Regions from separate parts of the Massilia jejuensis genome, predicted to be linked through region 2. Evidence: riboswitches for the same ligand, from Rfam matches in the RefSeq annotation. Region 2 holds a riboswitch; the other holds the start of a gene.
The links. A riboswitch is a leader RNA that binds a small molecule or an ion and turns the genes downstream of it on or off. The one in region 2 is predicted to bind thiamine pyrophosphate.
Positions count from the first base shown of each region.

Region 1: linked by a shared signal. The riboswitch ahead of ACFPOU_RS17475 (TonB-dependent siderophore receptor) and the one ahead of thiC (phosphomethylpyrimidine synthase ThiC) in region 2 are both predicted to bind thiamine pyrophosphate.

Region 1 covers NZ_JBHSMS010000057.1:60,013-63,420, forward strand. Annotated here, with positions in the region: gene ACFPOU_RS17470 (DUF535 family protein) at 393-1,352, shown strand; TPP riboswitch at 1,427-1,524, shown strand; gene ACFPOU_RS17475 (TonB-dependent siderophore receptor) at 1,611-3,408, shown strand, end outside.
Region 2 covers NZ_JBHSMS010000074.1:6,493-9,900, forward strand. Annotated here, with positions in the region: gene thiC (phosphomethylpyrimidine synthase ThiC) at 1-1,484, opposite strand, end outside; TPP riboswitch at 1,553-1,655, opposite strand; gene ACFPOU_RS20955 (hypothetical protein) at 1,760-2,053, opposite strand; gene ACFPOU_RS20960 (hypothetical protein) at 2,193-3,408, opposite strand, start outside.

The sequences.
Region 1 (3,408 bases), on a different contig from region 2:
GTCACGAAAAAGCGAGCGTAATCTCGTTTCTTTGCTTGAAGTTTGCATGGCTCCCCCCAAGGTCACGGTAACTGGTGACTGTCTTGGCCCCTCGTCCAATAGAACAGTTGGTAAGCCATGTGCCTTCCCGTCATGCAGGCCCCCAGTATGGAGTGGATTTTTACGGCGCCGCGCGCGCGGCATGATAATCTTGCAATGAGGAACTTTTATTCAAGACAAGGCAAGGCAAGAGGCAATCACGGTGCGGTCGACGTGCAGGCGCGGCGGGGAAGGACTCCGCCTAAAATATTGCTTCAGAGAATGTGTTTCATTTGAGCAATCGCACCGCCGGGAGCGCCGGACTGGGACACCATGAACGCCTCTGCCACCCGTCTTTTTCGCTGGAGCGTCCCATGATCTTCGCGCATCTCACCCGTTCCTGGCGCGCCCGCCGCGGCGAGCTGCGCTTTTCGTCCTGGACCATGTCGGTGCTGCGCAGCGCGCGCGTCCTGCGCTACTACCGCGACCACGCCGCGCTGTGCCGGCTCGACGTCTACCGCAACCACGTGATGACGCCGCCGAACGACGACCCTTTCCACCATCTGAGCCACCGCGGCTACCTGGTGCGGGGACTGAGCACGCGCCAGCGCGTCCAGTGCGTGCTGGCCCATTACCGCTTCGAGGAAACCACCTTCGACGCCGCCTACAGGAGCGCCGTGTACGCATCCGGCGGCCTGGCGCTGTGGCAGCACACGAGCGGCGAGCACCATTTCCTGATCCGCCTAGAAATGACGTCGCGCATGCATGCCGAAGGTGACCTGACGCTGGCGCTGGTCGCCGACGGCAAGGTGCTGCACCGCCTGTCCTATTCCTGGGTCGAAGGCAAACTCGTCGGCGTTCCAACGCCGCTGGTGCCTTTTATTGCGCGCAACCAGGGCCGCTGGACCGATGCGGGCGAGGCCTTCGACGCCTTCGAGGAATGCTTCCCGAACAATTCGCCGAGCTTCTTCTGCTTCGCCGCGATGCAGGGCCTGGCGCAGGCAGTCGGCATGGACCAGGTGGTGGCCGTCAAATGCACGGCCCAGATCGCCTTCGACCCGGACGAGATCAAGCATTTCGTCAACGCCTACGACGGCTTCTGGAAGATCCTCGGCGGCGTCGAACTGCCGGGCGACACCTGGCTGGTGGCCCTGCCCTTCTACCTCAAGCCGCTGGCCGACATGCCGTCCAAGCACCGCAAGCGCGCCGCCCAGCGCCGCGACCACTGGCGCGCCATCGGCGACAGCACGCGCGCGACGCTGCAGCGTCACTTGCTGCACGCGCGGGCAAATCACGCGCATGCGGCCTCATTGCGGGAAACGGCCGAGGTGTAAGGCGCTTCGAGGACGGACCGCCGGCATCCTTCATTGACACAAGCACCACGGCTTCGGAACCCCGTGGTACACTCGCGCCTCGCTAGGGGTCCTGGAACGCGTTTCCGGGTGAGAGATACCCTTCGTACCTGATCTGGATAATGCCAGCGAAGGAAAGCGCGCAACGCAGTCCACACCTTGTTTGCCCTTCCCCACGTTGGCTCCGGCTTTTTGACAAAAGCGCCGCATCGCTGCGTCGCTCGATCCGTGAGCACACCAATGAAACCCGCCGTCAAGCATTCCCTCCTCGCCTGCGCCCTGGCGCAAGCGTTTGCCGTCCACGCCCAGAACGCCGACCCGGCGCCGGTCGCCTCGGTGCTCGTCACCGGCAGCAAATGGGCCGCCAGCGACCGCGCCAGCATCGGCGGCTTCGCCGACATGCCGCTGGTCGACATCCCGGCCTCGGTCGTGGCCATCGGCCGCAGCCAGATGCAGGACCTGTCGATCCGCTCGGCCAGCGACGCCGTCCAGTACGACGCCTCGGTCGGCGACGCCTACAATGCGGTCGGCTACGCCGAACAGTTCTCGGTGCGCGGCTTCAAGCTGAACAACAACTCGGGCTACCGCAAGGACGGCATCGCGATCCCCGCCGACACCCAGATTCCACTCGAGAACAAGGAGCGCTTCGAACTGCTCAAGGGCGTGGCCGGCCTGCAGGCGGGCGTGGCCGCGCCCGGCGGCGTGCTCAACTTCGTCACCAAGCGCCCGACCGACAAGCCGCTGCGTTCGGTCACGGTGGAAGCGCGCGAGCGCGGCACCGTGCATGGGCAGTTCGATATCGGCGGACGCTTCGCCGACGCCCGCTTCGGCTACCGCATCAACGCCGCCGCCGACCGCCTGCGCTCGTACGTGCGCGGGGCCGACGGCAAGCGCCAGTTCGCCTCCGCCGCCTTCGACTGGCAGATCACGCCCGACGCCACGCTGGAACTGGACATGGACTTCCAGCACAAGGAACAGATCAGCGCGCCCGGCTACCAGCTCACGCGCGGCGTCGACCTGCCGGTCAACGTGTCGCCCAAGCTGCTCCTGAACGACCAGCCCTGGACCAAGCCGGTCGACACCGACAGCGCCAACCTCGGCCTGCGCTTCGCCTACCGCCTGAACGCGGACTGGAACGCGACGATCAACGCGAACAAGCACTGGTTCAAGCGCGACGACTACACCGCCTTCCCTTATGGCTGCAGCAACGAGGGCGACGGCTACTATCCGGGCTATTGCGGCAACGGCGACTACGACGTCTACGACTACCAGAGCGTGGGCGAGCGCAAGACGCCGTTCGGCGTGCAGGCGCAGCTCCAGGGCCGCTTCGCCAGCGGCGCCCTGCGCCACCTGCTGACCATCGGCGCCAGCCATGCCGAGCGCCACAACAGCTACGGCGACTATGTCTACGACTACGCCGGCTACAGCAACATCTACAATCCGCTGATCACCGCGCCGGCGCCCGGCAACCCGGCCACCGGCCCGGTCCACGAGCGCTTCCGCGACCGCGAACGCGGCCTCTACGTGCAGGATATCGTCACCCTGTCGCCGCAGCTGGCAGTGCACGCCGGCCTGCGCTACGTGAAGATCGACAGCGCCCAGCAGCCCGAGTCCAGCCTGCCATGGGTCAGCGACAAGGCCGCGTTCACGCTGCCGAACGTCTCGCTGGTCTATAGCCCGGCAAAAAACTGGAACGTCTACGGGACCCTGGCGCACGGCCTGGAATCGGGCGGCGTGGCGCCGATCGAGACGACCAATGCGAACACCGACCTGGGACCGAACCGCTCGAAGCAGCTCGAGTTCGGCGTCAAGGGCATCGCGGGCGGCGGCGTGTCGCTCTCGGCCGCCGTGTTCCAGATCACCAGCGGCCTCGAATACACCGACGCCAGCGAGACCTTCGTGCGCAACGGCCGCCGCAACCACCGCGGCCTCGAACTGTCGGCGCAGCGCGCGTCGCACGGCCTGTCCTACGGCGCCTCGCTGATGGCCCTGCGCGCGCGCCAGGAAGACACCGGCGACGCGGCCCTCGACGGCAAGC
Region 2 (3,408 bases):
ATGGCGGTGCCGTACCAGCCGATGTGGGCCGCGCCGATGCCGGAAGTGATGTGGTCGTAGCCGGGCGCGATGTCGGTGGTCAGGGGACCGAGCGTGTAGAACGGCGCCTCGCCGCACTGCTCCAGCTGCAGGCGCATGTTTTCGCGTATCAGGTGCAGCGGCACGTGGCCGGGCCCCTCGATCATGGTCTGCACGTCGTGCTTCCAGGCCACTTGCGTCAGTTCGCCCAGGGTGGCCAGTTCGGCCAGCTGCGCTTCGTCGTTGGCATCGTAGATCGATCCGGGGCGCAGGCCGTCGCCCAGGCTGAAGGCAACGTCATACTGCTTCATGATGGCGCAGATGTCCTCGAAATGCGTGTACAGGAAGGACTCCTCGTGGTGCGCCAGGCACCACTTGGCCATGATCGAGCCGCCGCGCGAGACGATCCCCGTCAGGCGCCTGGCCGTCATCGGCACGTAGGCCAGGCGCACGCCGGCGTGGATGGTGAAGTAGTCGACGCCCTGCTCGGCCTGTTCGATCAGGGTGTCGCGGTAGATTTCCCAGCTCAGGTCCTCGGCCTTGCCGTTCACCTTTTCCAGCGCCTGGTAGAGGGGCACGGTGCCGATCGGGACCGGGCTGTTGCGGATGATCCATTCGCGCGTCTCGTGGATATGCTTGCCGGTCGAAAGGTCCATCACGTTGTCGGCCCCCCAGCGGATCGCCCAGGTCATCTTTTCCACCTCTTCGCCGATCGACGAAGTCACCGCCGAGTTGCCGATATTGGCGTTGATCTTGACGAGGAAGTTGCGGCCGATGATCATCGGCTCGCTTTCGGGATGGTTGATATTGGCCGGGATGATGGCGCGCCCGCGCGCGACTTCCGAGCGCACGAATTCGGGCGTGATCTCGAGGGGAATGGCAGCCCCGAAGGACTGGCCCGGATGCTGGCGTCCGAGCAGCGCGGCCGTGCGCTGGCCGAGCGGCCCGCTGGCGTCGAGCTGCGCCAGGTATTGCTTGCGGCGCAGGTTTTCGCGCAGGGCGACGAATTCCATCTCGGGCGTGACGATGCCCTGGCGCGCGTAATGCATCTGGGTGACGTTGGCGCCCGCCTTCGCCCGGCGCGGCTTGCGCTGCAGTTCGAAGCGCAGCGAGTCCAGGCCGGCATCGAGCAGGCGCTGCGCGCCGAAGGCGGAACTCGGGCCGGGTAGTTCCTCGGTGTCGCCGCGCTCGCCGATCCAGCCGCGCCGCAGCGGCGCCAGGCCGCGCCGGATGTCGATCGCGGCCGCCGGGTCGGTGTAGGGGCCGGACGTGTCGTAGAGATGGATGGGCGGGTTGGGCTCGCCGCCGAAGCTGGCCGGCGTGTCGCTTTGGGCGACGGCGCGCATCGGCACCCGGATGTCGGGGCGGCTGCCTTCGATGAAGACCTTGGTCGAATTGGGAAACGGTGCGATGGCGGCCGTGTCCACCGTGGCGGTGGCGGCGTCGAACTTCAGCGGTGCATTCATGTGGCTCCTTTGGGCAGGAGCCAGCAAAGGAGTTGGAGAGGACCGGGCAAACGCCTGCGCGCCGCCAGTGGAACATCTCGAAGCTTCCCTTCGCTGGCATTATCCAGATCAGGTTCAGAGGGTATTTCTCACCCGCGCTTCGATCGACGCGCAGGACCCCTAGCGTTCGCTGCCATGTCGGCAACGGATAAATTATAGCCCATCTGCCTGCCGATGTGCTCCCGGTCGGCCTCCTTGCATGCCGCCGCCGCGTGGCGGCCGGCGCCGGCCCGCGCTCACAGCATCGGCCGCTCCGTATCCAGCGGCAGCAGTTGCAGTGTCCCGCCCACCAGGCTGACCTCGACGAAGGGAGTCTCTCCCGGCACGATGTCCTGGGCCACGTGCGGCCCGTCCTGGACCGACACTTCCAGGCGCACCGTCGGCGCCTCGGTCGGCACGTCGACCGAGTCCGCGCGCGAAATCGTGTAGTCGGTGCTGACGCCGGCGCGGTGAAACACTTGCTTGCCGTCAACCCGCACGCTCACGGTATTGTTCTGAAAACCCTCGCCCAGCTTCACGCGTAACATCATGGCCGTCCTCGCATTTCCGGTTGTCGTAGCAGGCATGCCGGACAGGCTGCGGTTTTCGCACGCCTGTCCAGCCAGGAGCGCCACCAGCAAGACTACACTCCAAAGCTGGCGCGCCATGCTCATTTCCTTCTCTTTCCACTCAGGACTTGCGGCGCCCGCGCGGTGCCGCTTTCGCCAGCGTTTCCTGCGCCCCCTTGGCGTCGCCGGCCGTGTGCTGGGCGAAGGCCAGGCAGGACAGCGCCTGGTCGGCCGAGACCGGGTCGAGCACCGGGCTCTGCGTCACCTGCGACAGCAGTGCGATGCTCGCTTCGGGCTGGGCGGCGCGCACGGTCACTTCCTTGCCCTCGCCGGCGCTGATGGTCTTGAAGGTGCGCGCGGCGTTGATGCCCTTGACCATCCTGGCATAGGTTGCCATCGGATGGGCGTCGAAACGTTCCAGCACTTCGTCGAAGGCATCGTTGCCGGCGCGCAGCGTCTCGTTGTCCGAGCCTTTCAGGTAGAGCAGCGCGCCTTGCGCCTCGCCCAGGAAAAGTTCGGCCAGCCTCTCGTCCTCTTCGCTGACCGGGTAGCGCACCCGGATCGTCAGGATTTCCGACAGCACTTGCGAGCCGTCGAGCGCCGCATAGGCGGCCCGCACCCGGTACTGCCCCGGCTGGTCGAAGTAGAAGCCACCCCTGCCGTAGCCGATATAGGCGCTGTCGCCGATCTCGTCGCCCACGCCGAGCACGACCTGGCGCTCGCCGACCAGGTGGTCGATCATCGGCTCGTAGCCGCTCACTTCCCCGCCCGGCCGGCTGATCAGGATCTTGACCATGCCGCAGTTCGGATGCAGCCAGGTATGGGCGCGGCGCCCGCGCGTGTCGGTGGCCCTCAGCTTCAGTTCCAGCACGACCGGCTCGCCCAGCGCGAAGCTCGGCTTGTGGGTCGATATCGCCAGTACCAGGCCCGAATCGTCCGCGAGCGGATCGGCCATCACGTCGCGCCCGAGGGAGGAGCCGGCCAGGAAATCCTTGCCGCCCATGATCACGTCGTTGCGGAAGCCATGGCGCAGGTGGATCAGTTCCTCGTCGTCGAACCGGAAATCGAAGCTGCTCCAGAAGGCCGCCGGTCCGCCTTTCGGATAGGCCCACGGGTAATTCATCCAGGACAGCGAGTCGGGCCGGTTCGGCTTCGGCGGCGAGGCATACTGCTTCTGCCAGGAGTGCAGCAGGTTGAAGCAGTGTCCCAGTTCATGCACATAGGTGTAGAGCTGCAGCCGCAACTGCTCGGCCGTGGTGCCGCCTATGCCCCGGTGGAACACCGCACAGCCCTGGCGCTGCTTGCCTTCCTGGTCGAACATGATGCCGTACAGGCCG